DNA from 2 places in the Caloramator sp. CAR-1 genome. Region 2 is predicted to be linked to the other one. Evidence: a T-box and tRNA genes for the amino acid it is inferred to sense, from the RefSeq annotation. Region 2 holds a T-box; the other holds one or more tRNA genes.
The links. The T-box of region 2 lies ahead of argS (arginine--tRNA ligase). A T-box ahead of a tRNA ligase gene usually reads a tRNA of that ligase, here a tRNA-Arg.
Positions count from the first base shown of each region.

Region 1 (15,606 bases), on a different contig from region 2:
AAAATCTTATTTATTATTAATTAATATCTTATCCCTATTAGCAATGTTTATGGACAAGCAAAGGGCTAAAAGGCATAAATTTAGAATTTCTGAAAGGAGTTTACTTTCGCTTGCTTTATTAGGCGGAAGCGTTGGGATATTTTTAGGTATGCTTTTGTTTCACCACAAGACAAAGCATATTAAATTTACTGTTGGCATATCTATGATAATTATTCTTCAAATCTATTTTATCATTAAGTATTTTTAGATATAAAAAGGATATAGCCTCTTTAGGCTATATCTTATACTTTATTATTCCTTTGTATATTTTTCCCATGGGGCATAAGGTAGTGCACCAGGTTCTGTTTTTATAAAATATTTGTAAAGTCAATGCGATAAATACGATAAAAAGGATAAACTTAAATAGCTCTGCCCAAAGAAAAAAAGTATTTCCCCAATTATAGTATAGGATTAAGAAGATATAAAGGAAAAAGACGATAAAAGTTAAATACTGAATGGATTTTGGAACCTTAAGAAATTTTTTATTTTCCTTAGAAGAAAATGCATCCGAAAGGATGCCTATTGGGCAAAAATTTGCACAGTATGTTCTTTTTTTTGTTATTATAGTTAATGTTATACCGAAGATAAAATATAAAAATATAGCAATCCACATTTTAAGACCACACATTAAGAAAAACATAATTCCAAGGGATATATATTGTGAGTTTTTCAATTTTTTCTTTGACATTTTAATCACCACCCAAATACCATATAGGGGTATTTTAACATCTGGATGTATTGAAGTCAATAATAGATGGAAGGTGTTAGCATGGAGAGAAAAATTATTAGGGAAATTTTTATACCTCAACTAAACAGGAAAAGAACTATAAGGATTTTTCTTCCTTTAGATTATTTCAAAGCCCAAAAAAGATATCCTGTTCTTTATATGCATGATGGACAAAATTTGTTTGATAAAAGTGAGTATTCAGGGTATTCTTGGGAGGTAGATATCACCCTTGATAGACTTCAAAGGGAAGGATACACGGATGGAATGATTGTTGTTGGAATTGACTGCAACAAAGAGGGACACAAGAGATTAGATGAATATTCTCCTTGGGCAAATTATGAAGTTCCAAAACTTTTATCAAGGGTAGATATTCCCTCTGTTGGTGGAGAAGGAAGCCAGTATATAGATTTCATAGTTCATACTTTAAAACCTATAATAGATAGCGAGTTTAGAACTTTAAAGGAAAGGGAAAATACTATAATTGCAGGAAGTTCCATGGGGGGATTTATATCCCTTTATGCAGGAGTAAAATATCAGGACGTATTTTCAAAGGTTGGAGCCTTTTCAACGGCAGTTTGGTTTTCTGAGGAGGATTTATTAAGGTTTATAAGGGAAAATGAAATAAGAAATGATATGAAGTTTTATTTAGACATTGGAACAAATGAAACAAGCGATGAAAAGGTTAAGGAGTTCCCCAATATTTACGTTAAAGGAACTTTAAATGTTAATGAAGAACTTCTTAGAAAACTTCCGAAGGAAAATGTAAAGCTAGTAATCGACGAAGGTGCAACCCATAGCGAAAAATATTGGGCAAAAAGATTTCCAGAGTTTATAAAGTGGATAATAAAATAGATTTTTAAAGCGTTATAAAACTTTTTAGTTTGTTTAAGTTTAGAATTTCAACTATATTTTTATTGAAATTAATGATACCTTCTTTTTTCATCTTAATCATTTCTCTTGATAGAGATGGCCTTGGTATACCAAACATTTCGGCCATCTCTTTTCTTGTGCATGGCAATATAATTTTTAAATTATTTTGCCTTTTATATTCATTATAAATGTAATTTGCTATTTTTTCTCTGATTGTTTTATATGAAAGATAATTTATCTTATTATCCAATAAAAATAGCTTATTTGAGAGTAGTTTCATAAAATTTGTTAAAAATATTAAGTTAATTTTGCAGATATCTATAATTGATTCGCGGGATATAAATAGTATTTCTGAATCTTTTGTTGCAATGATTGTTGAGGGGAAAGTGTGTTTATCAGAAAAAATAAGAGCTTCTCCAAATATGTCTCCTTGAATCAAATGTGTAATAGTAACTTCATTTCCAGATGGTAATATTTTTTTTACTAAAAGGCAACCATTTATTATTATACCAACGCCTGAACATAAATCCCCTTCAAATGCTACAATTTGATTTTTTTTATAAGAACGAATATTATAGTTTATATTTTTAAGAATGTCATTAATGTCTTCTGCATTAATATTGTTAAATAGTTTTGAAATTTTGATATTATTCACTATGTTGTTCATAAAACCACCTTAAATGTTGGTAACATAAGTTACCGACTGTTTTTTATTATAATATTATAATTTTAATTGTATAGATTTCCAAGTAAAAATTAAGTGGGGGAGGTGGTTAATTTTGATTAGGTTTAGAAAAATTATTCAATTAGCATTTTTACTAGTATTTGCATTATTGATTTATAAAAAAAAGATTCAACTATGGATGTTAATATTTTTACTCAGTGCAATATCAGCCTTTATTTTTGGACGCTTTTATTGTGGATGGATTTGTCCAATAAATACCTTAATGGAAGTGAATGACTGGATATATAAAAAACTTAAAATAAAAAGGAAAGTTATTCCAGATTTTGTTAAAAGTAATTTTATTAGGTTAAGCATACTAACTATTTTTGTTTTGGCTTTCATATTGAATAATAAATTTTACAAAAGTATTCCTATTTTACTAATATTGATTATTTTAGCTATTTTAATATCGTTTATTTATGAGCCTTCATTATGGCATAAATATCTTTGCCCATTTGGAATTATCTTGAATGTCCCAGGAAAATTTTCTAAACATTATTTGAATGTAAAGGACGAAAAATGTATAAAATGTGGAGCATGCAAATCTGCTTGCCCGGCTGATGCAATTAAAATGGAAAATAAAAATGAATTTCCTAAGATACTAAAAGAATATTGTCTTGAATGCACAGCTTGCATAAAAGCATGTAAGAAAGATGCAATAAAATATGTATAGGGGTGATTACGAATGATAGAAAAAATTTATGAATTTAAAGCTTTAGATGAAAAGCTCATTGAAAAAATTGTAGATGATGATAATTTGGTTATTAATCACATGATTTTAACTAAAGATACTGGACTTCCTGAACATTTTTCAAATTCAAATGTTTATATGGTAATTACAAAGGGTAAAATGACAATAAAGTTAAATGATCAGGAACCTCATATTTACGAAAAAGGAACCATCTTAAATATCCCATTTAATATAAAGATGAATGTTAATAATTTTCATGATGAAGTTTTAGAGTTTTTTGTAGTAAAGGTACCTAATCCAAAAGATATGCCTAAGTGATATTAATGGCTGTTCGAGATATTTCTTGAACAGCCATATATTTATGTTGAAAAATATCGGAAATATAAGTAAAATTAATAAGGAACCTAATATTTTTGGAGGTGTTTTGATGGAGAGAGTAAGATTTGCCCCAAGTCCAACAGGGCATTTGCATATTGGCGGCGCAAGGACAGCACTTTTTAATTTTCTTTATGCAAGACATACAGGTGGAAAATTCATTGTTCGAATAGAGGATACAGACCTTAATCGTTCAACAGTAGAGTCAGAAAGGGTAATCATCGAAGGCTTAAGATGGCTCGGAATAAACTGGGATGAAGGTATAGAAGTTGGTGGAGAACACGGACCATATCGTTCAACTGAAAGGGTAGGAATATATAATCCATATGTTCAAAAATTATTAGACGAAGGAAAGGCATACCTTTGCTACTGCAGCGAAGAAGAACTTGAAAGGGAAAGGGAAGAGGCTCTAAAAAAGGGTGAAATGCCACGATATTCAGGAAAGTGCAGACATTTAACACCTGAGCAAAAAGAGGCCTATGAAAAAGAGGGAAGGAAACCAGTTGTAAGATTTAAAGTTCCTGATGATGAGCTTATAGTTGTTGATGATATCGTAAGGGGAAGAGTAGAATTCCATTCAAAGGATATAGGGGATTTTATTATTGTAAAGTCAGATGGAATTCCTGTATATAATTTTGCTGTAACTATAGACGACCACCTTATGGAAATTACTACAGTTATAAGAGGAGAGGAACACCTTTCAAATACTCCAAGACAAATTTTAATATACAAGGCCCTAGGCTTTGATGTTCCAAGGTTTGCCCATGTTTCATTAATTCTTGGGAAAGACAGAACAAAGATGAGCAAACGCCACGGCTCAACATGGGTTGAACAATATAGGGATGCAGGATATCTGCCTGAAGCTATAGTAAACTATCTTGCCCTTCTTGGATGGTCTCCAGAAGGAGAAGAGGAGATATTTACAATAGACGAGCTAATTGAAAAGTTTGATTTAAATAGGGTAGTTAAAAATCCTGCTGTATTCGACTTAGATAAGCTAAATCATATAAATGGTATATATATAAGAAAAAGCCCAATCGAAAGAATAGTTGACCTTGCTATTCCTCATCTTGTAAACGCAGGATTTATAACAGAAGATTTTGCTAAGGAAAATAGAGAATGGATAACAAAGGTTGTTGAAACTGTAAGAGACGGATTGCCCTTTGTTGGAGATATAGTAAATCATGTTAACATTTTCTTTGGTGATGAAGTTAAGATGGAAAACGATGAAACCCTTGAAGTTCTAAAGCAAGAACATGTTCCAAATCTTATAAACGAATTTGAAAACATGGTAAAGGAAGCTGAAAGCATTGACATAAACTTTGCTCAAAACGTGTTTAAAGAGCTAAAAAATAGAACAGGTGCAAAGGGTAAGGCACTATTTATGCCGGTAAGAGTTGCCCTCACAGGTCAAATGCACGGCCCAGAGCTTGTAAATATTATTGACATTCTTGGAAAGGATAAAATATTAAAAAGATTAGAATATGTAAAAAATAACTTATTGTAAAAACAAAATCCCCTTCAAATAAGGGGATTGATGTCATAGTGTAAAATTATTGTAGGACGAAAAAGGACAAAAAATTTAAAAGAGACAACCCCTGTGGTAAAATAAAAAGTGGAAAAAACACAAATCAATAAGGGGGTGTCTCTTTTGAATAATATTATACAACATGATATTATACAACAACATTTAATAAATTTCACTACTAAATTAATAAAAAATGTAGAAGAAATGCTGTCAAAAGAATGGGATTTTACAAAACTTGTTGAGGTAGTTAAAGAATCGACTGATGAACTTGGAAGGAATATAATAAAAGACTTTTTAGAAGAATTAGATAAAGCGATTAAAGAAGATGATAAGAGAAAAAAGGAATGGATAGTTGAAAGAAAAGACAAGAAAAGTATTATTACGCTCCTAGGAGGAATAGAATATTCAAGAACATACTACAAATCAAGAAAGAGCGGAGAATATAGATATTTACTTGATGATGTTATAGGTATAAGGAAACATGAGAAGGTGGATAAAGAAGTAAAGATAAGGCTTGTAGAGAATGCAATCAACATGTCCTACGAAGAAAGTAGCAAGGTAACATGCAAAGAGAAGCTAAGTAGGCAAACGGTATTTAATGCAATAAGGCAGGTAGGGGAAGTAGAGGTAAAGAGAGAAGTAAAAGAAAAAAGGAAGGTAAGGGTATTATACATAGAAGCGGATGAAGATCATGTTGCACTGCAGAATGGCAAAAAGGAGATGCCAAGGCTTGTCTATGTTCATGAAGGAAGGCAAGAGAGGAATGGAAGGAATGAATTAAAAAATGTATATTACAAAGCATACGTAGGAGTAGAAGCAGAAGAAATATGGATAGATGTAGCGAATTATGTGTATGAGAATTATGAAATAGAGAGCATAGAAAAGATATATATAGCAGGGGATGGGGCAAGATGGATAAAGGAAGGGATAGAGTGGATTCCAAAAGCGAAATTTGTATTAGACAGATATCATTTAAACAAATACATAATAAGAGGGACAGCAAAGAGAGAAGAATATAGGGAAAAGATATGGAAAGCCATAAATGAAGGAGATAAGAAGGGTTTAAGGGAAATATTTAAGGAGCTTGCAAGTAAAGCAGAAACTAATACAGAAAAAGAAAGGATAAAAGAAGTAAGAAGGTATATATTAAACAACTGGGAAGGGATAGAAATATATAAAGATGACGATGATGTAATAGGATGCAGCGCAGAAGGGCATGTAAGCCATGTATTATCGGCGAGATTAAGCAGCAGGCCATTAGGATGGAGCAAGGAAGGATTAAAGATAATGGCAAAGCTAAGGGTATTTAGCAAGAATGGAGGAAATTTAAGGGAAATAAGTGTGTTTAAGGAAGATGAAAAAGCCTTCAAGGTAAGTAAGAAGAAAATAAAAGAAGCGATAAGAAAGATAAATAAATCTTCACGTGAAGTTATGAATAATATAACGATATTGAACATAGGGAAAGTAACGCCAATTTACAGGATATTAAAATCAATAAAATATGAAAATATAATTTAAGTTTTTTAAATTTAACAAACGCCTTGAAACTAGCTAATTTAAGGGGTTGTCTATAAAAATTAACCTACAATATCTTGACACTATCCCTTAACCTTTAAAAATTGTTAAAGTTGTCCCACATATGATATAATATTGGAAAATACAAAAAATTTCAATAAATTTAGGGGGATAAAGATGAAGAAAAAGGATTTTCTATGGATTACCGCTCTTTTATTAGTTATTTTTATTCTAATCTACAAACCAACTCATATTGCCTTTGTTACTCTAACAAAGTCCCACCCTTATATTATGGGATTTATAAAGGTATCCATCCTTGCTACAATGGGAGAACTTTTAGCCATAAGACTTCAAACAGGGGACTACAAAAAACCCTATGGATTAATTTATAGGTTTATAATCTGGGGCTTTTTAGGAATGGTCTTTGCCCTTGTTTTTGATTTATTTTCTTCCGGAGTTAGTGCTTGCATAGAAAAAAGCTTACTGCCTAAGAGCAGCTTAAGGTTCTGGCCAGCATTTTATACAAGTGCACTTATGAACCTTATTTTTGCACCAACCTTTATGGCCTTTCATAGGATAACAGATACCTTTATAGACCTTGGAGAAGGTAAAGTTAATAAAATATTAAGGGTTAAACTTAGTGATGTTACATCAAAAATAGATTGGAATACCTTTATCAGCTTTGTAGTTTTAAAAACTATTCCATTCTTTTGGATTCCTGCCCACACAATAACCTTTTTACTACCATCCGAATACAGGGTATTAATGGCATCCTTTTTATCGATAGCTCTAGGTGCTATTTTATCTCTGGCAAAACGCAAAAAGTAAGCTATACAACGGGTGTTAAAGGCTTATGGCCCTTTAATACCCTTATTATATTCTCTGCAGCAAGGCGAGCCATCTCATTTCTTGTATTTATGGTTGCACTGCCTATATGAGGCAAAATTATTACATTATCCATACTTTTAAGTTCCTCTTCAATTTGAGGTTCAAATTCATAAACATCAAGACCTGCACCAAATATTCTTCTATTCTTTAACGCCTTTACAAGGGCCTTTTCATCAACAAGAGGTCCCCTTGCAGTGTTTATAAGAATTGCAGTTTCTTTCATCATATCAAAATCCTTTTCAGATATAATATGATAGGTTTCATCTGTTAAAGGTGCATGGAGTGAGATAAAATCAGATTCCTTTATTAAAGTTTCTTTATCTACATAAACTGCGTTAAAATCCCTTTCGAATTCTAAATCCCTTCTCCTGTTATGGTATATTATTTTCATGTCAAATCCCATACTTCTTTTAGCAAAGGCTTTACCAATCCTTCCTGCACCGATTATGCCTAAGGTTTTACCTTTTATATCACAACCTAAAAATAAATTAGGTTCCCACCCTGTAAATTTACCTTCCCTTGTAAATTTATCCGCCTCAACTATTCTCCTTGCAACGGAAAGCAATAGGGAAAAGGCAAGGTCAGCAGTTGCATCTGTCAAAACATCCGGCGTATTTGTAACGATAATTCCCCTCTTTTTAGCCTCTAGAACATCTATGTTATTAAAACCCACCGCATAGTTTGCAAAAATCTTTACCCTTTTAGCATTATCCATAACTTCTGCATCGATAGTATTATTTAAAAGACATAATACTCCATCTGCATCCTTTATTTTTTCTATAAGTTCCTTCTTGCTTAAATGCCTTCCTCTATTTACCTCAACTTCAAAGTGCTCCTTTAATAGTCTTTCTGCAATTTCTGGGATCTGGTAGGTAATATATACCTTCATACTATTCCTCCTTTAAGTATATAAAAAAATCCGGCAAAAGCCGGACATTGGCGGAGAGAGTGGGATTCGAACCCACGGTGGAGTTACCCCCACGCTTGATTTCGAGTCAAGTGCCTTAGACCTCTCGGCCATCTCTCCATACTAAATATATATTACAACTTTTATATAAAATTATCAATCCTTTTTTCTTTTGCCTTTGAAAAACTCTTTTAATAGTTTACTGCACTCATCCTGTAAAACTCCCTCAATGATTTCTATTCTGTGGTTAAGCCTTTCATCTGCTACAATGTTATACAAGCTTCCGCAGGCTCCTGCCTTAGGATCCCTAGTCCCAAAAATCAAAGTTTTTATTCTAGAATTTACAAGGGCTCCTGCACACATCGGACAAGGTTCTAGGGTTACATACATAATGCAGTCTAATAGGCGCCATCCTCCTAATGCCTTGCATGCCTCATTAATTGCAAGGATTTCAGCGTGAGCTGTAGCATCCCTTAAGGTTTCCCTTAGATTATGAGCCCTTGCTATTATTTCCCCATCCTTAACTATTATAGCTCCAACGGGAACCTCATCTAAAAAAAGACACTTTCTAGCTTCTTCAAGAGCTATTTTCATAAAATATTCATGATTCATAAAATCACCACTTAAAAATAAAAAATCAAGCCCGAAGGCTTGATATGGTGCACCCGAGAGGATTCGAACCTCCGGCACACGGTTTAGGAAACCGTTGCTCTATCCTGCTGAGCTACGGGTGCATAACGTTTACAATTTTATTATAATTGATTATTTTAATTTGTCAATTACATTATATAGAAGTGCAAACAAAAATAGGGGCTAACCCCTATTTATTTTCGTTTGCCTTTTTTGATATTTTGCAATAAACTTATCCAATAATTGGCTTAACTTAACTATCTCATCATCAACAATAAAATTTTTTTCTTCTAATCTTCTATCCATCTTCCTTCTTAAGTATTCTATTTTTTCGCGCAGCATCCTCATGGCATTCCACCTCTTTTTTTTAACCTGGTTTCCCAAGTTAAAGAGGTCTGCCTGTCAAATTTAGCAGTCTTTTTTTTAATTATAACACAAATAATAAATATTTCAAAAGGTTATTTATCGACAAAAAATCCATTTTGTCTTTTAATCAACTTTTTTTGTTAATAATAAATAACTTTTTTGAATATAATAAATATTTTATATATTACTTGAACAATATATAATATAAGTTAGATTTTAATAACGGGGGTGTAATTAATGTCGCAAATCAAAAAAATTGCTATTTTAACTGGTGGTGGAGATTGTCCTGGTTTGAATGCAGTAATAAGAGCTGTAACAAGAACTGCAATTTTAAAATACGGCTATGAAGTTATTGGCTACAAATACGGTTATAGGGGGCTTTATCTAAACGATTTTATTCCTCTTACTTTAGACACTGTAACTGGGCTTATTCATAAGGGAGGAACAATACTTTATACATCAAATAAAGATAATTTATTCGACTACCAAGTTGAAGAAAATGGTCAAATTGTTAAAAAGGACGTTTCCGACGTTGCGATTGAAAATATGAAAAAAGAAGGCGTCGATGCCTTAGTTGTTGTTGGTGGGGATGGAACTTTAACAAGTGCAAGGGATTTTTCAAGAAAGGGAGTTAAGGTTGTTGGGGTTCCTAAAACAATCGACAACGATCTTGGGGGAACTGACTACACATTTGGTTTTAACACTGCAATTGAAGTTGTTACTGAAGCCCTAGATAGACTACATACGACAGCTGAATCCCATCATAGAATAATGATACTTGAAGTTATGGGTAGAAATGCAGGTTGGATTGCTCTACATGCAGGAATCGCAGGTTCCGCTGATGTTATACTTATTCCTGAAATACCTTTTGATTTAGATAAAGTAGTTGAAAAGATAGAAGAAAGAAGAAAAATGGGAAGATTGTTTAGCATAATTGTTGTAGCTGAAGGAGCAAAGCCAAAGGGAGGAGAAGTTGTAGTAAGCAAGATAGTAAAGGACAGCCCAGACCCAATAAGACTTGGAGGTATTGCCCATAAACTTGCAAATGAACTTGAGCAAAGAATAAAAACCCATGAAATAAGAGCAACTATTTTAGGCCATGTTCAAAGAGGTGGTTCACCTTCAACATACGACAGAATACTCTCAACAAGATACGGAGTTAAAGCCGTTGACCTTATAGCAGAAGGGAAATTCGGCAACATGGTATGTCTAAAGGGAGACGACATATCATATGTTCCACTTGAGGACGTTATAGGAAAAGAAAAATATGTTGATCCAAATGGAGAACTTGTTCAGGTTGCAAGAAGCGTTGGAATATCCTTTGGAGACTAATAAAGCAGGCATCTGCCTGCTTTTTATATGTTTATGAAATTATATAGCATCCTTAAAGCAACTAAAATAGACATCGTTACAAATATAGGTTTTATAAATTTAGATCCCTTAAAAAGTGCTGCTTTAGTTCCAAGGCGTGCTCCTATAATCATAAATAGAGCAACTGGAATTGCAATTCTATAATCCACCATTCCTTTGTAGGCAAAAACTATTAAAGAAGCAATATTGCTCAAAAAATTCAAAAACCTCGCATTGCCTGCAGCATTTAAAAAATTAAAACCATAAATATTTATAAGTCCAAAAATCAAAAAGGAGCCTGTCCCCGGTCCAAAGAAGCCATCATATCCACCTATAAATAATGCTAAGATCATACCCAATAATATGTTTCTTCTATTTAAACCAATAAAATTATCCTCTTGACCAATCGTTTTTGAAAAAAGCGTATATATCCCAACAAAAAGAATAAGGATTAAAACCATAGCATAAAGATACCTTTGGTTTATTTTTAATACTAAGTTTACGCCAATGACAGCTCCAATAAAGGTCATAGGCGATAAATATTTAAGTAATTCTTTATTTGTAGTTCCTGATTTTATGTATTTGATTGAACTTGTTAAAGATGCCGTCGTAGCAGAGAATTTGTTTGTTCCAAGAACCATATGTGGTGGTAAACCATAGAGCATAAAGGCTGGAACAGAAATAAGTCCCCCTCCACCTGCAATGGAATCCACAAAGGCTGCAACAAACCCTGCTATGCATAAAAGTAAAAGTTTCATATTATCCCCCTGTTATTTAGCCTTTCTTCTTGATGATTTTCCACCCTCTATAACATCAAACACAGTCTTTTTCATCTCTTTTAGTTCATTTTCCATAGTCACTTGATTGTTTTCTACCTTATTTAGTCTTTCTTCTACCCTATCTAGCCTTTCCTCTACCCTGTCTAGCCTTTCTTCTACCCTGTCTAACCTATTATTAACTTCTTTAAAGCCGTTCTGCATTTCGCTATACAATTTGGTTAGAAGATCAAAAACCTTATCGTTTTCCATGACAATCCCTCCATGAAACATTATAACACTATTATATAAATGAAAACAACAAAATTCTATTTTCATTTTTTGGCAAAAATATATTAAAATTATTATTAAGAAATAAAAGTAGGAGGTGCTAAAATGTATTTTGAGACTTCAGGAAGGCACAATACAGCAAAAACCATAGAACTTGCCCTAAAGGTTGCAGAAGAAAAGGGCATAGATTATATCGTCGTTGCATCCTGTTCAGGATATACTGCAAAGTTTTTAGCTGGTAGTGGCAAAAATATTATAGTTATAACCCATGTAAATGGTTTTGAAGAACCTGGAGTTATGGAAATAGACGAAAAAACAATAGAAGATCTTAAAAAGCTTGGATTTAAAGTTTATACGGGAACCCATGTCTTATCTGGTGCAGAAAGGGGAATATCTCGAAAATTTGCTGGCATATATCCTGTTGAAATTATGGCCCATACACTTAGAATGCTCGGACAAGGTGTTAAAGTTGCTGTAGAAATTTCAATTATGGCCCTTGATGCTGGGCTAATCCCCTACGGTGAAGATATAATAGCAATAGGAGGAACAGGAGAAGGCGCTGATACTGCCGTTGTGATAAGGCCTTCCCATGCAGCATCAATATTTGAAACTAAAATCAAAGAGATAATTTGTAAACCATATGAATTTTAGGAGGGTTGTTATGCAATATAGAAAATTCGCAAAGGACCTTGAAGTTTCTGCTTTAGGTTTTGGAATGATGAGGCTTCCAATTTTAAATGGTGATGAGGGGCAAATAGATAAGGAAAAGGCATTTAAAATGGTAAGATATGCAATTGATAATGGAGTTAATTACATAGATACAGCATATCCTTATCATAAGGGAAATAGTGAAATATTTACTGCTGAAGTTTTAAAGGGAGGTTATAGAAAAAAAGTTTTACTTGCCACTAAAATGCCCGTTTGGCTTGTAAATGAAAAGGATGATTTTGAAAGATTATTAAATGAACAGCTAAATAAATTAGAAACTAACCAAATAGACTGCTATCTTCTTCATGCCCTTTCAAAAAATTCATGGGAAAAGGTATATAACCTTGGAGTTTTAGATTTTTTAGTAAAGGCAAAAAATGAAGGTAAAATTAATAAAATTGGTTTTTCTTTTCACGATGAATTCCATGTTTTTAAAGATATAATAGATGCCTTTGACTGGGACTTTTCACAAATCCAATTCAACTATCTTGATGAAGATGAACAGGCAGGATTAAGAGGACTAAAATATGCCCATTCTAAAGGAATTTCTATAATAGTCATGGAACCATTAAAAGGAGGGAAACTTGCTAAGGAGCCTCCAGAAAAAGTAAAGGATATTTGGAATTCATACAATGTTAAAAGAACACCTGCCGAATGGGCATTAAGATATGTCCTAAACTTTGAAGAAGTATCTTTGCTACTTAGCGGAATGAGCACAATTGAACAGGTAGAGGAAAACTTAAAGGTTATCAATGATGCTTATCCTTATTCTCTAAATGAGGAGGAAATAAAATTAATTGAAAAGGTGAAGGAAACATATAAAAGCCTTAACCAAATTGGCTGCACAAGTTGCAAATACTGCATGCCTTGCCCCTTTGGTGTTGATATTCCAAGGAATTTTTCAGTTTACAACAGTGCCTTCATATACAACGATTTAGAGGGAAGCAAAAAAGTTTATAATAATTACATAAATAAAGAAAATAGAGCTGAAAACTGTAAAGAATGCGGAAAATGTGAAGACATATGCCCACAAAAGCTTCCTATAAGGAGTCTTTTAAAGGATGTTCATAAAACACTTGCAGAATAATCAAGGGCCAATTTAGGCCCTTCTTCTTTTAACTATATAGAAGATTAATATAATAATAAAACCTATGACTGCAACCGTTGCAAATGGGTTAAAGAAATACTTAACCACTACATAAATAAAAGGCATCTTTAACCAATCGACAACTGTAAATTTTTCCTTTTCACCAATTGCAAGGGAATATTTTCCCTTTTCGCCATCTGAAAAGACTGCAACATAATATTCTCCATCCTCAGGAATTTCTCCCCTTATAGTTTGCCTTATATAATATTTGGTCTGGGTGAATTTTTCATAAAAATATTCCTTAGGTGAAGGCTTTATTACTAAACTTCCATACCCTTCAGGAATATCAAAGGGGAGCTTATCCCTCTGCTTTATGCCCTTTCCGATAATAGCAAAGGAGGGACTAAAGTCCTCATTGCCTTTAATGATTGGAATTGTCATTTGGACAAACAAAGGATCCTTCTTTTTTGCCTCAAATTTTACAAAATCTACGTCATCGATTTTATCAAGACTTCCATAAATTGCATAACTTATAGTGTGGTCCTTTACAACAATTGGTTTTTCAAAGGTAGTATCACTTGTTTCAAATATAGGTTTATGGGCAAAAACAACAGATGTAAAAAGAACAAGAAAAATTAAAGAAAGAAAAATAGTTCTTTTCATAGCAACCCTTCCAAAACATAATTCAATACATTATATGATTTATTTTATCCAATTTTTCAAATAATATTCTTACCCCTAATATACATTTTTTCATAAATATCGTCAGGAACAAATATTCCTCCTGTAGCCCAGGCTATATGAATTGCATTTTGGGATGCTTCTAAAAGTAGTGGACCCTTTAATGAAGCCGCCGCTGATGGTTCAATCTTAATATCTTCACTATCCTTTAAAAGGGCAAGAAGTTTAAAAAGTTCATCATCTTCAATTGTATAGATACCATCAATTAAAATCTCTGCTATTTTTGATACAAGCTTTGAGGGCGATCCAACTGCAAGACCATCTGCTTCCGTCTTATTATCAATTCCATAATCATTAACATGCACCTTCTCATGTTTCCCTGTTACAAGGCCTAAAAGCATGCAGGGTGAATGGGTTGGCTCTATAAAATAGCAAAAAACATCATCCTTAAATACATGTTTGAGCCCAAATGTTATTCCACCTGGTGCTCCTCCAACCCCACAGGGCAAATATACAAATAAAGGATTATCCTTATTTATTTTTATTCCTAACTCTTCAAGCTGCCTTTTAAGCCTTAGGGCTGCTACAGAATATCCCAAAAAAAGGTGCTTTGAATTTTCATCATCTACAAAATAAGCATTTTTATTGCCTTCACACTGCCTTCTTCCCTCTTCAACTGCCTTTGTATAATCCTCCTTGTATTCAATAACATTGCATCCCCTATCCCTTAGGATCTTTTTCTTCCATTCCTTAGCATCATGGGACATATGAATATCCACTTTAAAACCTAAAGCCGAAGCCATAATACCTATAGATAAACCTAAATTCCCGGTAGAGCCTACAGCAATTTTATAATTTGAGAAAAATTTTTTAAAGGATTCCTCAGATAACTTTGAATAATCATCATCCTTTGATAATAGTCCATTCCCCATCGCAAGGTCCTCGGCATGTTTTAAAACCTCATAAATTCCTCCCCTTGCCTTTATGGAACCTGCAACCTTTAAATAATTATCGCACTTTAAAAATAGCCTTCCATTTATTTTCTTTTTGTATTTATTTTCCAGTTCCAATTTCATATTTTTTATCTCAATCAAAGGTGATTCAATAATCCCATCTTCCGTTTCAGGAAATAATTTTTTTATTAAAGGTGCAAACCTTTTAAGCCTATCCTCAGCCTCAAGGATATCCTCATAAGTTAAATCTATTTTCTTTAATGCATCATCGGCGTTTAATTTTTTTGGATTTTCCCAAAAGATTGGCTGCAAACCCTTTATCTTATCTAAAACTTCCATAATACTCCCCCCAAATTTTTATAAAGGCCTGATAAATTATCAGGCCCTATATACTGTAAACACATTCCCCATCTATATAAACCTTTTCCGCCCTTGCCCTTAAGTCAAATGGATGGTGGCTCCAAATTACTATATCCGCATCCTTTCCTTCTTCAATACTGCCTATCCTATCCTCCAAGCCA
Region 1 covers NZ_JAUONW010000039.1:48,295-63,900, forward strand. Annotated here, with positions in the region: gene Q3V94_RS10655 (DUF1294 domain-containing protein) at 1-247, shown strand, start outside; gene Q3V94_RS13695 (4Fe-4S binding protein) at 275-604, opposite strand; gene Q3V94_RS10660 (hypothetical protein) at 495-851, shown strand; gene Q3V94_RS10665 (alpha/beta hydrolase) at 809-1,618, shown strand; gene Q3V94_RS10670 (Crp/Fnr family transcriptional regulator) at 1,623-2,303, opposite strand; gene Q3V94_RS10675 (4Fe-4S binding protein) at 2,416-3,033, shown strand; gene Q3V94_RS10680 (cupin domain-containing protein) at 3,046-3,369, shown strand; gene gltX (glutamate--tRNA ligase) at 3,479-4,933, shown strand; gene Q3V94_RS10690 (ISLre2 family transposase) at 5,057-6,472, shown strand; gene Q3V94_RS10695 (Mpv17/PMP22 family protein) at 6,647-7,297, shown strand; gene Q3V94_RS10700 (D-glycerate dehydrogenase) at 7,299-8,246, opposite strand; tRNA gene Q3V94_RS10705 (tRNA-Ser) at 8,295-8,384, opposite strand; gene tadA (tRNA adenosine(34) deaminase TadA) at 8,421-8,876, opposite strand; tRNA gene Q3V94_RS10715 (tRNA-Arg) at 8,922-8,998, opposite strand; gene Q3V94_RS10720 (aspartyl-phosphate phosphatase Spo0E family protein) at 9,078-9,242, opposite strand; gene Q3V94_RS10725 (6-phosphofructokinase) at 9,498-10,592, shown strand; gene Q3V94_RS10730 (TSUP family transporter) at 10,616-11,368, opposite strand; gene Q3V94_RS10735 (hypothetical protein) at 11,381-11,638, opposite strand; gene Q3V94_RS10740 (pyruvate kinase alpha/beta domain-containing protein) at 11,762-12,307, shown strand; gene Q3V94_RS10745 (aldo/keto reductase) at 12,318-13,451, shown strand; gene Q3V94_RS10750 (hypothetical protein) at 13,464-14,114, opposite strand; gene Q3V94_RS10755 (D-serine ammonia-lyase) at 14,171-15,424, opposite strand; gene Q3V94_RS10760 (amidohydrolase) at 15,471-15,606, opposite strand, start outside.
Region 1: it has a tRNA-Arg gene. The T-box ahead of argS (arginine--tRNA ligase) is inferred to sense a tRNA for this amino acid. The anticodon was not compared.

Region 2 (15,606 bases):
TTATCAAATTTTGAGGTGTATTTTGAGTAAGGTCTGTCCAGCTATTACTTGTAAGTGTTACGTCCCCATTTGCTAATCCTTGAGTTATTGCACCTGCCAAAGCTTTTGCATTTGCAATATCAGCAGTTGATTTTGACTTATTTATTGAATTTAATGCTTGTGGAACAGCAATACCTGCTAAAATAGCTATAATAGCTAAAACCACAATCATTTCAATCAATGTAAAACCTTTCTTTTTTCTCTTTTCCATAACAAAACCCTCCTAACCTAAATTCATGTTACCATAAAGTTTAAACATCGGTAAAATTATTGAAGCTAGCATAAAACCTACTATTAGTGCTAAAAAAACTATCATGACCGGTTCAAAGACTGCAGTTAGCCTTGCTACTGAGTTTTCAACTTCATTTTCATAAAAATCTGCTAATTTTGTAAGCATCTCTTCTAAAGTTCCACTCTCTTCCCCAGTTTTTATCATAACAGGAACAAGAGTTGGGAAAATCTCTAGATCTTCAATTGGTCTACTTAATCCCTCACCCCCCTTCACCCTTTCAGCAACATCTTCAAATTGCTTTTCTATATAGGCATTGCCTAATAGTTTTTTTGTTGTATCAATCGCAGCAACTAAAGGAACTCCAGCATCGATTAAAGTAGAAAGAGTCCTTGAAAATCTTGCGATTGATGCGTTTAATGATATATTCCCTATTATAGGAATTTTAAGCTTTAATGTTGAAAAAAATATACTTCCTGATGATGTTTTTTGGTATATATTTGTTAAAATAGATATCAATATAATCATTATAAGAAGCATCAACCAATAATTCTTAATAAATGAACTTGTAGATAGAATAAATTTAGTTGTTGGAGGCAATTCAACACCTAAATCATTAAATAGCCCTACAAATGTCGGAATTACAAAAATCAAAAGAAGATTTAGCACAATTACTGCAACTAACAAAACTATAGCAGGATACATAAGTGCATTTGTAACCTTTTGCTTGAGCTTCATGTCCTTTTCAAAGTGGTGAGCCATTTTCTCAAAGGAATTATCTAAAGATCCACTCACCTCTCCTGCTTCTACCATATTAATAAGCAAATCTGGAAATACGTCTTTATTTTCTATCATCGACTCAGATAATGTTTTTCCCTTTTTAACATCCTCATATAGATTATTTACAGCCTTTACAAGCCTTTTATTTGAAAGCTGATTTCTTATTACCTCTAAAGAAGTCAAAAGTGTAAGCCCAGCTTCCAATAAAGTTGCAAGCTGTCTACAAAACAAATATAAATCCTTTGAAGATACTTTGTTTAAAAACTTAATACTTATCTCCTTGTTAAATAAATTTTTCTCACCAATGTCAATAATATAATATCCCTTTGATTTTAATTGTGATAAAGCAGATTCAAGGTCATTAGCTATAACATTACCCTTTATTCTTTTCCCTCTGCTGTTAATTGCCTCATAAAAAAACTCCGCCATAGTCATCTCCCTCTTTTAATCCATAGAATAGGTTACCCTTAAGTATTCCTCAAAGGTTGTTTCTCCCATCAACACCTTCTGTTTGCAACTCTCTTTAAGTGTAACAAGCCCCTTTTTCACTGCTAAATCCTTTAGTTCATCGCTGCTGGATGTTTTTAAAATGGAATTTCTTAATTCTTTATCTATAACCAATATTTCATAAATGCCTGTTCTTCCCATATATCCTTTATTGCCACAGTATGAACATCCTTTTCCTTTATACAGCTTTATATTTTGATTATCATTAATACCTAAAGCATTAATTTCTGTTTCATCCGGAATATACTCCTCTTTACAATGGGGGCATATTCTTCTTACAAGCCTTTGGGCAATTACACCAACCAATGAAGAGCTAATCAAATAATTTTCAATTCCCATATCAACAAGCCTTGTTACTGCACTTGCTGCATCGTTTGTATGTATAGTTGATAGAACAAGGTGTCCAGTTATCGCTGCACGAACTGCTATTTCAGCGGTTTCTTTATCTCTAATCTCACCTATCATTATAATATCTGGATCTTGTCTTAGAATCGATCTTAAAGCTGTCGCAAAGGTAAGCCCCGACTTTGGGTTTACTTCAACTTGATTTATACCATATATCGTGCTTTCGACAGGATCTTCTACTGTTATAATATTTTTGCTTCCAGTATTTAGTTCTCTTAAAATCGTATACAAAGTTGTTGATTTCCCACTTCCTGTAGGACCACTAACTAAAATGATACCATGCGGGGATGAAATTATTTTACCAAACAGCTCCAAATCGTGTTTTAAAAATCCTAAATTGGTTTTATCCTTTAAAAACGCCCTTTTATCTGCTATTCTAATTACTACCTTCTCTCCATAAACCGTTGGTAAAGTTGAAATTCTCATGTCATATTCCTGTTCAAAATACGTATACGAAGTTCTTCCATCCTGCGGAATTCTTCTTTCTGCTATATCCATATTTCCTAAAACCTTTATCCTGGCAACAAGGGCTGAATGAAGCTCAATTTCCATCTTCATAATTTCATAAAGTATTCCGTCGATTCTAAATTTTATCTTTAGCTCCTCTTCAAAGGGCTCTATATGAATATCGCTGGCCCTTTGATTTATTGCCTGTTCAAATATTGAATTTACTAATTTTATAATCGGCGCAGAGGCTGATTCATCTTCAGCAGCATTTTTATTTCTTTCAGTTTTAAATACCTTGCTTTCCTTCTTAAATTCCTCAGCAGCTTTAAGGGCCTCTTGTTTACCATAATACTTATCTATTTGTCTTTTTATTTCATCTGATTTTGCTATAACCGGTTGAACGTTTTTGCCGCTATAAATTTGAACATCTTCTATTGCAAATATATTTAAAGGATCAGCCATTGCTACATATAGCTTGTCCTTTTCAAGCTTAATAGGAATCAATGTATGTCTTTTGGCAATGCCTTCAGAAATAAGCTTTACTGCATCTTGTTCTATTGGAAACCTATCAAGCTTAACATGGGGTATTCCAAGTTGAAATTCCAAAACCTCAATAATTTGATCCTCTGAAATAAACCCCTGCTCAACTAATATTTCCCCAAGCTTTTTCCCGCTACTTTTTTGTAATGTTAAAGCCTTTTGAAGCTGTTCTTGGGTTATTAAACCTGCCTCTATTAAAACTTCACCTAGCCTCTTTTTAGTTTGCATAGACCATTTCCTTTCGGCATTTTATTTCAATCTCTTATTGTAATTATAAGGTAATTTTGATTTCTTGTAAATAAACCCTTCGTTTTTAAAAAAACATATTTATTGAATAAATCTTCATTTTTTGAGATAATATTAGTAAATTCAAACCTTGAGGTGATTTCGATGGAAAATATAAATATTTTTAATATTCTGAAGTATGAAATGGATAACTTGTTGTATAATCATATTTTGAATCAAAATATTAATCTAATTAAAAATTTTATTAACGATGACCTTATAGAAAAATTAGAATCGCTAGTAAGGAATAAAAAATTTACAGCAAAAGAACTTTATAATGAAGTTTATAATAATATTAAAATCTTAGGTCCAATTCCTGAAAACTTCTTGCAATATTTATATGAATATACTCTATCTAAATCCTTTCCAAATGCTGTAACAATTAAATTATATGATGATTATTCATTGGTATGCGAAATATTTTTAATATTATTTTCTATTTTAAATAGAATTCAAAAATATTACGATGACAATTCTTGGCAGGGAAGGTTCCCACTGATATTTTTAAATGAAGACGAAATAGATAGCGAAATGAGAACAGAATATAGCAGGTTCTTAAAGGCATTCAACAGTGAATACATTTACGAGCTTATGAAATTACATAAAGAGCTAACCCAGCATAATACCTTAGATCATATTTGCGGCGTTCATTATCTTGCACTATATATTGCAAGACAGGTAAAGGCTTCTGGCCTTCCTATTAGCCTTGCTAAAATTTCAGGAGCAGCCGCCGGTCACGATGTAGGTAAATTCGGATGTAGGCCTCAAGAGTTAAAAAAAATACCCTACCTTCATTATTACTATACGGATATGTGGTTTAAAAAGAATAATATCATGTATATAGGCCATATTGCTGTTAATCATTCCACTTGGGATTTAGAACTTGAGAATCTTCCAATTGAATCATTAATCCTTATATATTCTGATTTTAGGGTGAAAAATAAAAAAATAGGTGAAGGGCAAAAGATGCATATTTTCTCTCTGGAGGAGTCCTTCGATGTAATATTGCAAAAACTCGATAACGTCGATGAAAAAAAAGAAAAAAGATATAGAAAGGTTTACGCAAAATTAAAGGATTTTGAAGACTATTTAATTAGCCTTGGTATAAATGTCGACTTAGAAAAGAGTCAACCTAAAGAAGAGAAAAGTAAAATAAACTATTCACTACTACAAGGCAAAGATGTTATAAATCACCTTAAGTTTGCTGCAATTTATCACAACATCAATTTAATGCATCGCCTTCGCGACGAAGCTTCACTAAATCTTATGCTGGAGGCTGCAAGAAGCCTTTCGGATAAAAATAATCTTAGGGAATACCTAAGTGTATTTGAGGAATATTCCCAGTATTTAACTCAACATCAAAAGATATTAATGCTAAAATTCTTATACGATGAAATGTTAAACCCAGAAGATGATATTAGAAAGCAGTGTGCCCAACTTATAGGAACATTAATTGCTACCTTTGATGAAGAATACAGAAAGGAAGTTCCTGAGGATATTAACATAGAAAATCCTTCAATTACTAGCTTGGACCTTTTAAAACAATATATTAAACTTTTTTTAAACCCCGATGAAAGGTTATTAGACTTACATAAGGGATGGATTGGCTACAATTTTAGCACAATGCTATTGTCGCTATTTAAAAACTGTAGAAGAAATCAAGTTAATTCTTACAAAGAGGTTTTAAAAGAAATTTACAAAACTTCACCTCCTAAATACAATTTAATCTTTATGATAGAGGCAATTAAATATATTCCTATAACTGACGATGATGATATTTTTATTGAATTTCTCCTTAACAATTTTACATCAGACAATTTAGTTTATGTTTTATCCGCCCTTGATACAATAGATAAACTTTTAGAAAAATACCCGACTATCCCTAAAATGAGCACAATAAAGGAACATTTAATTAAAAATATGAACAGCAATCATTTTGAAGCTGATGAATATATTAAGACTAAAATACTTTCAAAATTAGGTCATCCAATTGAGCTCGATATAAATAAATACGAAAACAAGATATCAGATATTTCCCTTAGCAACTTAAAAACGGCTACCAGCTGGATTGTAAAAAGGATTCAAATAGAAATGCTCTACGATTATGCCATAAACAATATTAAAACCTCAGGACTTTATATTGCAATTCACTTCTGCAATATATTAAAGGTTAGTGCCTACGAAAGCGTTAGAAATAAAGCAGGAGAAATGCTTGTTAAACTTATTCCATATCTTACAATGGAACAGCGAAACGACATAGTTGTAGAATTATTAAGGGCACTTGAAATTGAAGGTTATCAATTTACTAAGTATATCCCTGAATATTTAGGACAAATAGTCCTATATTTAAAACCAATTGAATTAAATGAAGTTGTTGATGACTTTGTAGAAAAAATTAAAACTGCAGGTGTGCAAATAAACACACTTCTTTTAAAGACCATAGGTATATCTATAGCTAACTATTTTAAATATAAAATAAATTTTTACGAAGACAATAACCAATACTATCATAGATTAAACAGGCTATTAGGTGTTTTGATGAATGGTCTTGTCCATTATAAAAATTCTATAAGAAGGACGGCAATTAGTGTAATAGGAAAAATTATATTTGAAAATAATACTCTAAAATTTGAAGAAAAAGCAAAAATATTTAACTTAATCGCTAAAAAGCTTCTAACTTTAATTCCAGAGGATAAAAACGACGACCTTCAATTTTTCTCAAATTCAGCGTCATTAAATCATATTTATAGATTTATTTCTGAATATATAAATATAATAGGCAATATTGAATTAGAGCCAGAAAATAAAATTGCCTTTTTCCCTGGAAGTTTTGACCCCTTCTCCTTAAGCCATAAAGAGATTGCAAAGGCGATCAGGGATTTAGGATTTACTGTTTATCTACAAGTAGATGAATTTTCATGGTCAAAGCAGACTCTTCCAAACCTTTTAAGAAGGAACATTATAAATCTTTCAGTTGCAGATGAGCTAAAAATTTACATATTCCCAAAGGATGTCCCGATAAACATAGCAAATGTTAATGACCTTAAAAAACTTAAAGATATTTTCCCTCACTCTGAAGTATATCTTACCGTTGGCAGCGACGTTATTAGCAATGCCTCTGCCTATAAATTAGCTGAGGGCGATTTTAACATTTATAATTTCCCACATATAATATTTGAAAGAAGGAGCCTTTTACACACTCCTACAAATGATAGCTTAAATCTACAGGATTATTCAAAATTTAAAAAGGATATAATTAAACTTTCCCTTCCACCACAATATGAGGATATCAGTTCTTCACAAATTAGAAATTATATAGATAAAAATAAAAATATATCAGCCCTTGTTGACCCCTTAGCTGAAAGATATATTTTTGAGAATGGTTTTTATAGAAGGGAGCCACAATATAAATCGATAATTAAAACAGTATCAATTGATATTACAGTTTACGATGAACCAAGCAGTGAATTGATTTCTTTACTCTCTACATTATTTAAGAATAAAAATGAACTTTATAAACAAAAATTAATATCCATGTCCAAAAAATATAATGCAAGATTTTTAGTAATAAAGGACATAAAAGAGGATAAAATATTAGCCTTCTCTGCCTTCCATTGGCTAAGAAGTTCATCTTTATATTTAGAACTTTTTGACGCTATTGCAACTGAATATATAAGAGAAAACGCAGTTGGCAGAATAATAATGATTGATGCACTTTATATTAATAAAGATAATAGTTATAAAAATATTGATAAAATACTTTTAACCGAAACTTTAGCCTTTTGCATTGCTAAAGATTATGATTACGCTATTTATAAAGATTGTTTAGAACTAAATGACGAAGAAATCATAAATAATTTAACTCTATACGGTTTTATAAAGATTCCACATTCTGATGATGTATATGCAGTTAATATGAACTCCCCCTGCACGATTAATCTTGATATTGAAAACGTTTTAAAGGAGCCATTTAGAAGTAATTCAAACATCGCTTTAACAATTGAAAAATCACGCAAAAAACTTTTAGAGGCCCTTGTAAGCCTATATCCTGGCAATTTACTCTTGCCTATCGATATGGATATTGTTCACGAAAGTTTAGTAAGGAAGATATGTAAAGAAAATGGTGTATCAACTATTCCTCAAAGGGATAAAAAATATGGCCCCTTTATGTGTGTTCCCTTTGGTAATTTTTTAAATAGATACATCGTTCCAAATACAGTGACAAAATCATTACACACCGAAAAATTTTTTGAACCAGATATGAAAAGCTTTACTATAAAAGCCTATCCGTATTACCTTGAAATAGAAAATCAGGTTAAAATGATTAAATCCTTTAATAGGCCGGTTATCTTAATTGATGATGTTCTGCATAAGGGCTATAGAATTAAGGCATTAGATCCTCTACTAAAAAAAGAAGATGTAAAGGTTCATAAAATTATCGTTGGTATACTTTCAGGAAGAGGAAAAGAAATAATGGACGTTCAAAAAAGAGATGTTGACTGCGTTTACTTTATACCTAAACTTCGTCATTGGTTTAATGAAAATTTACTTTATCCATATATAGGTGGTGACATTCTCTGGAGGGGTGAATATCCAAAGAGAAATTTAATTCCATCTGTAAACTTAATTTTACCCTATGCATCTCCTACATTTATTAAAAAAGCATCAAAAAAGGCTATATATAATTTATCAAAAATATGCCTTGAAAATGCCTTTGATATATTAAAGGCAATAGAAGAAGAATATCAAAATATCAGAGAAAGAAACTTAACTTTATCAAATCTTGGAGATGTGTTTATTTCTCCAAGATACCCAGACCACGGTAAGGATATAAACTTTGATCTGAGCCTACCTCCTTCACATTATCTCAAAAATGACATTGAGCTTCTTGAAAGAATGGAAAACATTCTTATTCGCGAATGAGGTGTTGATATGTATTATTATAAATTACAAGATAAGTTTATTTTTTCATTTGATAAATATAATCTACCTTCTATTTCAGAAGAACAATGCTTTAAGCAAGATATAATATACTTCTTTGGCAGAATGCCTTTAGCAAAATCAAGGAGAAGTTTCGTCGTAACTTCTCCTAGTGAACTTTTTCTTAAAGAGGAGGATATTGAAATATTAAATCAAAATATGGATTTTTATGAATTGCCAATAAGGCTTATAGACAAAATAACCCAAAGAAAATTAATTTATATAAACACGAATTATAGTGATTGGCAAGATTTTTATTCCTTCAAGGCAAACTTTAATAAAATAAACATAATTGGTCTTGGAGATGTTGGAGGAATTTTGTTAACAGGTCTTAGATTGATGGGAAAAAATATTATTGAATCCATAGGCATTTACGATAAGAACATCGAAAAAATGAAAAGATGGTTCTATGAAGCTAATCAAATTCTTGAGTCCTTTAGTAAGGATAAATATCCAAAAGTTTCAATCCTCAATGAAGAAGATATATTTGATTGCGATATATTGATATTTTGCGTAAGTTCCAATGTCCCCGGACTTAATGAAAAGGGCGATGTTAGAATGCTTCAGTTTGAAGGAAATTCAAAAATAATAACGCAGGTTGCTAAAAATGCTCGTAAAAATGGTTTTAAGGGTATCTTTGCCGTAGTTTCTGATCCTGTTGACCTTTTATGCAAAGTAGCCTTTGTTGAAAGCAATAAAAATGAAAATGGCACTTTCGACTATAAGGGGCTAAAACCCGAACAAATAATTGGTTTTGGCCTTGGTGTTATGAATGCAAGGGCCAGCTTTTATTCAAAATTAATAAATGGTGCCGAAAATTACGACACAGAAGGAAGAGTTTTTGGACCCCATGGTAGGGACATTGTCGTTGCAAACAGCATTGTTAATTATGATGATGAGGTTTCAATTGAACTTACAGAAAGGGTAAAAAATGCAAATATAGATGTTAGAATGACGGGTTTTAAACCCTTTATCGCCCCCGCCTTATCTTCAGGGGCTCTATCGATTATTTCCCTAATAAAAGGAGACTGGTTTTACGGCTCCACGTTTATTGGAGGAACTTATTTTGGTTGCAAAATGCGTATTAATAAAAGTTTCATTGAAATTGAAAGGAATCCTTTAAACGAAAGGTTATTAAATAGAATAAAAGAAAGTTATAGGAAACTAGGTGAAATTATATGATATTTGTAATTACTACTCCTAAAAGGGGAAAAACATTAAACAATATGCTAAAAAGTTTTCTCTCTGATAAACCTTATAAAATTATTGACTCACCTGAAAAGATCGAAAAACTACAAAACAAAAAAATATTATTTGCCTTAGATTTAGATGAAGCAGGTTTTTGTCATGAAGTTAATACTATTATGTCTAAATTATTTGAATTAGGAAAAGATTCCCTTTTAAACTCAACTGCTGCGATCTTGATCCATAGCCCTAATTATCTTTTTACTAAATCTCAGGCACAGTCTATAATATTTCTTGCAAATAGTTTAGGTTGCCGTTTTATAGGTCATCCCCTTGTGGAGGCAATAAAGGACTTTAAAAACTTTCAAACATGGCAAAAAACAATTAATCTTTCCCTTGAAGAAATCTGTTATGACCAATGCAGAATATTGGGCGATAGACTTTGGGATTTTGATAATAAAAAGCCTTCTAAGCCTAAACTACTGGCCCTTCATGCCAGCAACAAAAGCACCTCTAACACCCTTATGCTATGGCATATGGTAATGAAAAATTTATGTGAATTTGAAATAAAAGAACTGCATGTTGAGAATGGAACTGTTCTTGATTGCATTGGCTGTTCCTTTAAAACCTGCATTCATTTTAGTAAACAAAGAAGCTGCTTTTATGGTGGAATTATGGTGGAGGAAGTTTACCCAGAGGTTGAAAAATCCGATATAATAATGTGGATTTGCCCTAACTATAATGACGCAATTTCTGCTAATTTAACGGCTGTCATAAATAGATTAACTGCGCTTTATAGAAAGATGAAATTTTATGATAAGAGAATATATTCAATTGTCGTATCCGGCAATTCAGGAAGCGACAATGTTGCAAAACAGCTCTTGGGTGCTTTAAATATAAATAAGGGGTTTATATTACCCCCCTATTTTCTTCTTTCTGAAATTGCAAATGATCCTGGAACAATCCTTAAGGTCCAAAATATTGAAAATAAAGCCCTTGATTTTGCATTAAAAATAAAAAGAGAAATATTTGCCGATTGAAAGAAAAGTAAAATTAAAGTATAATATGCTTGGACGCTCACCTCAATTTTACTCCTACGATTGTAGGGGTTATTTTTTTATTTGCACCAATTGATAAACTCTTCAAAGAGCCTCAACATTATTGGGTGTTTCTTAGTCATCATCTCGGGATGCCACTGAACCGCCATTATAGGCTTTGTTTTATGCTCTATTGCCTCCACTACTCCATCTGAAGATGTGGCAGAAACTATGAAATTACTTGGCACTTCCTTTGCTGCTTGATGATGGAAACTATTTACAAGAACTCTATCCGTATCAAAAATCTTATAAAGCCTTGTTCCCGGGATTATATTTATATAATGTCCTATGTCATTTATATTAGCCCTCTGCATATGATTAATGTATGCTCCTATATTTTGGCTAATATCCTGATAAAGTTTTCCACCAAAAGCAACCACCATTATTTGCTGCCCTCTGCTTATTCCTAAAATAGGCATATCCTTCTCTATAGCTGCTTTAACTATGAAAAGCTCATATAAATCCCTTGGAGTGTATGTAAATCCTACATGTTTTGATGGTTCCTCTCCGTAATAAATTGGGTTCACATCATGTCCGCCAGATAAAATAATGCCATCAAGCTGATCGATTATCTGCAAAAGATCCGATTCCTTGTTAATTATAGGAACAATAACAGGAATACCGCCTGATTCTAAAACTGCATCGATATAGTCCTTTGCAATATAAAACCTTTCCTGGCCTGTGTAAAGGCCCTCCTGAGAAATCATATAATCGGCTGTTATTCCAATTAAAGGTTTTTTCATAACATTCACCTCCTGTTATTTATATGATATATCTTTTTTGGGGAATTTAAAAGTAATTTAAAAAAAATTATTGTATAATAAAATTAATGAAGGAGGGATAATAAATGAAAAGAATATATATGGACAATGCAGCAACATCCTTCCCAAAGGCTAAGGGAGTTGCTGAGGCTATGACAAATTACATAGAAAATATAGGCGGAAATGTTGGAAGGGGTTCCTATTACAACTCCTATGCTGCAGGATCAATAGTCTATGAAACAAGGGAACTTTTATGTAAATTATTCCACTTTGATGACCCCTTAAAGGTAGTATTTACGATGAATATAACTCAAAGTTTAAATATGATACTTAAAGGTTTTCTTAAAGAAGGTGACCACGTTTTAATTTCTTCAATGGAGCATAATGCTGTCCTAAGGCCCTTAACTAGTCTAAAGCAAAAAGGAATCGAGCTGGATATAATTCCCTGCGACAACGAAGGCTTTCTAGATCCTAATTCAATTAAACAATATATAAAATCTAATACCAAATTACTTGTTATAACTCATGCTTCTAATGTATGTGGCTCTATACAGGAAATTAAAGAAATAGGTAAAATTTGTAAAGAACATGATATTGATTTTGTTCTTGATTCTGCTCAAACTGCAGGAATATTAGATATAGATTTTTACGATACATACTTAAGTGCCCTTACCTTTACAGGGCATAAAGGTCTTTTAGGCCCCCAAGGAATTGGAGGATTTTTGATTACCAATGAATTTTCAAATAAAATATCCCCTCTTATAGAAGGTGGAACTGGAAGCCTTTCAGAATCCTATTCGCAACCTGAAATTTTACCTGATAAATTTGAATCGGGCACCTTAAATATCCCTGGTATTTTTGGGCTTAATGCATCTTTAAAATATATATTAAGTTTAGGCCTTGAAAATATAAGAAAAAAAGAAAAAGATCTTGCAAAGCTATTCCTTGATGGACTTCATAACATAGAAAATATTAAAGTTGTTGGAAGTTATGATATAAGTAAAAGAACTGCAGTAGTTTCAATTGATTTTCAAAACATAGATAACTCTGAAGCAGCCTTTATCCTCGATAACGAATATGGGATTATGACAAGAGTTGGACTTCATTGTGCTCCTTTAGCCCATAAAACTTTGGGAACCTTCCCAAAGGGAACAGTAAGATTTAGCTTTGGCTACTTTACGTTAGAAGAAGATATATTCTATGCATTGGAGAGCATAGAAAAAATAGCTAAACTTTAGGTTAAATATTGATGCTCATAATTTTTTATTATATAATTAATAACAAACCGAATATTTAAAGTCAATGATGGGGAGGAGTATCATGAGGATCCCTTAAGCGAGCAGGGGACGGTGGGAGCCCTGTAGGGTTACTTATGAGAAAAGAGCCCCTAAGACGCTGCCGGAAAGCTTTATGCAAGTATGGTAAGCCCCTTCATAGGGTTAAAATTTCGAGTGGGCACATGCCAATAAGAGTGGTACCGCGGGATAGCCGTCTCTTGCAGAGACGGCTTTAATTTTTTTATACGGGAGGGATGTTTATGGAATATAAAAAGATAATCTCTGAAAGACTAAGTGCATTAACAGGTCTTTCAAATGATGCAATTGAAAAACTTATTGAAATTCCACCAAAACCGGAAATGGGTGACTTTGCCTTCCCCTGCTTCCAGCTTGCAAGAACCTTAAGAAAAGCTCCTAATTTAATCGCCGAAGAATTAAAAAATAGCATAGATAAATCTGGTTTTGAAAGAATTGAAACTGTTGGTGGGTATTTAAACTTTTTTGTAGATAAAGCAAACCTTGCAAAATCAACCCTTGAAAAAATATTATCTGAAAAGGATTCATATGGACATTCAAAGATAGGGGCAGGTAAAACAGTTACAATAGACTTTTCTTCACCAAATATAGCAAAGCCATTCCACGTAGGACATTTATACTCAACTGCAGTTGGTAACGCTCTTTATAGGATATTTTCATCCCAAGGCTATAAGTGTGTTGGCATAAATCATCTTGGCGATTGGGGAACTCAATTTGGCAAACTAATAGAAGCATACAAAAGATGGGTTGATGAGGAGGCTCTTGAAAAGGAACCTATTAAAGAACTATTAAGAATTTATGTTAAATTCCATGAAGAGGCAGAAAAGGATCCAAGCTTAGAAGACATTGCAAGAATGCATTTTAAAAACCTTGAAGATGGCAAAGAAGAAGAAGTTAAGCTTTGGCAAAAAATTAAAGACGTTAGCTTGATGGAATTTAATAAAGTATACGATATGTTAAAAATTAAATTCGACTCCTATGCTGGGGAAAGCTTTTACAACGACAAAATGGATGAAGTTGTAAAAATGCTGGAAGAAAAGGGACTTCTTACAGAAAGCCATGGTGCACAGGTTGTTAATTTAGATGAATTTAATATGCCACCCTGCATAATTAAAAAGTCCGATGGTGCCACGATTTATGCAACAAGGGACCTTGCTGCAGCAATTTATAGAAAAAGAACCTATGATTTTTATAAAAATATATATGTTGTTGGTCTTGAACAAACTTTACACTTTAAACAGGTATTTACAACCCTAAAACTTATGGGGTTTGATTGGGCAGATGACTGCGTTCATGTAGGTTTTGGTATGGTAAAGTTTGCTGATAAAAAACTTTCAACAAGAAAAGGTGATGTAATATTCCTTGAGGATTTATTAAATGAAGCTATTCAAAGAGCTAGAGAACTTATTGAAGAAAAAAATGCATCATTAGAAAATAAAGACGAAGTTGCAAAAATTGTTGGAATTGGTGCAGTTGTATTCACCTACTTAAAAAACAACAGAGAAAGAGATATTGTTTTCTCATGGAATGATATTCTCAATTTTGATGGTGAAACAGGACCATATGTTCAATATTCATATGCAAGAGGTAAAAGCATTCTAAGAAAGGCAGAAGGTTATGGTGCTAATTTTGATTTTGAAAAGTTAAATTCTCCTGAAGAAGTAGAACTTGTAAAGCTTTTAGCCTCCTTTAATGATGCAATCCTTTCCGCAATAGATAAGTATGAACCTTCCATTTTAACAAGATATATTATTGATGTAGCTAAAGCCTTCAATAAATTCTACAACATGCACCCAATCCTATCAATTGAAGATGAAGCATTAAGAAATGCACGCCTTGCCCTTGTTGAAGCTACAACTATAGTTATTAAAAATGGATTATCATTGATTGGTATCGATGTGGTTGAAAGAATGTAAAATGAGCCCCTAGGTTAGGGGCTCATTAATTAATTGTTTTAATATTTTAGTTAATTCATCATAACCTATTATTGTAGATGCATCTTTTGGTTTTAACTGCAAAAATAAGTAGTTTCCAAATTCCTTTTCAACAAGAACGTCCATATCTAACTGTCCAGGATAAATAATTATAACCTTTTCAATAGGGAAAATAGGCCTTTCTAAATCTTTTGAAATATATTGAACTGTTGTTTTGTAATTTTTAATTTGAATCATCGTCTCATTATTTTCTATATCACTCCACAAGTAACCGAATCTTCGATATTTAACTTCTATTATATAAGATTTTATATATTTGTTATCTTTATAAAAATCAATCCTTATGTCCGGTAATTTATTTGAAGCATGAGTATAAAAACCCGAACCGTTTTTTAAAGCCTCTTGATATAATGAGTATAGTTCCTTTTCATACCACACTTCTAATCTTAAGTTTCCTTTAGTAAAAATTGCTCCCATCCCGCTTGGGATCTCATCATTTAACTTGTTTGAAAGCAATTTTTTATAGTCGCTTTCCTCAAGGTTAAATCCTAATTTTTGAATTATATCTAGGACAACTAATAAAACAAAATACTCATAAAGTAGATCCGTTGTTTTAAAATTTGGTTGATAATAATTTTTATAGTCTATAAGTTTTCTATATAATCTATAAACTTTCCCATACTTTGAATTCATTAATATGCTCTTTAATGGGATAACTTTACTTGTAGAATCTACATCTATAAAAAAGTTTATATACTTTGACAATAAGTTTTTCATCCAGCGAAGGTCCTTAATGAGAAAATCATAATCATTAAAATCTCCTTTTGTTTCCTTTAATTCATTCAAAAATACCTCTAAATCCCTAAGTTCCATATAAAGATTTAAAAGCATCGCCTTTAAAATTTTGTTTTCTCTTGAATTTAGGGTTGGGATCTTTTTTATTTCTAATCTTTCTCCCCCATTTCTCCTGCCTGAAAACCTAATAGTTTTGATATCTTGTTTTTTAACATTTTGTCCTTTCATATAAGCTTTTTCAAGTTCAGTTAAAGGTGATTTAATTATTTCGTCTAATAGTTTAACTAATATTATGAAGTTTTCCTTATA
Region 2 covers NZ_JAUONW010000012.1:1,507-17,112, reverse strand. Annotated here, with positions in the region: gene Q3V94_RS03785 (type II secretion system protein) at 1-250, opposite strand, end outside; gene Q3V94_RS03780 (type II secretion system F family protein) at 263-1,477, opposite strand; gene Q3V94_RS03775 (GspE/PulE family protein) at 1,493-3,175, opposite strand; gene Q3V94_RS03770 (nicotinate-nicotinamide nucleotide adenylyltransferase) at 3,338-8,155, shown strand; gene Q3V94_RS03765 (lactate dehydrogenase) at 8,165-9,394, shown strand; gene Q3V94_RS03760 (flavodoxin family protein) at 9,391-10,437, shown strand; gene Q3V94_RS03755 (gamma-glutamyl-gamma-aminobutyrate hydrolase family protein) at 10,515-11,237, opposite strand; gene Q3V94_RS03750 (aminotransferase class V-fold PLP-dependent enzyme) at 11,342-12,493, shown strand; T-box leader at 12,549-12,754, shown strand; gene argS (arginine--tRNA ligase) at 12,793-14,484, shown strand; gene Q3V94_RS03740 (nuclease domain-containing protein) at 14,494-15,606, opposite strand, start outside.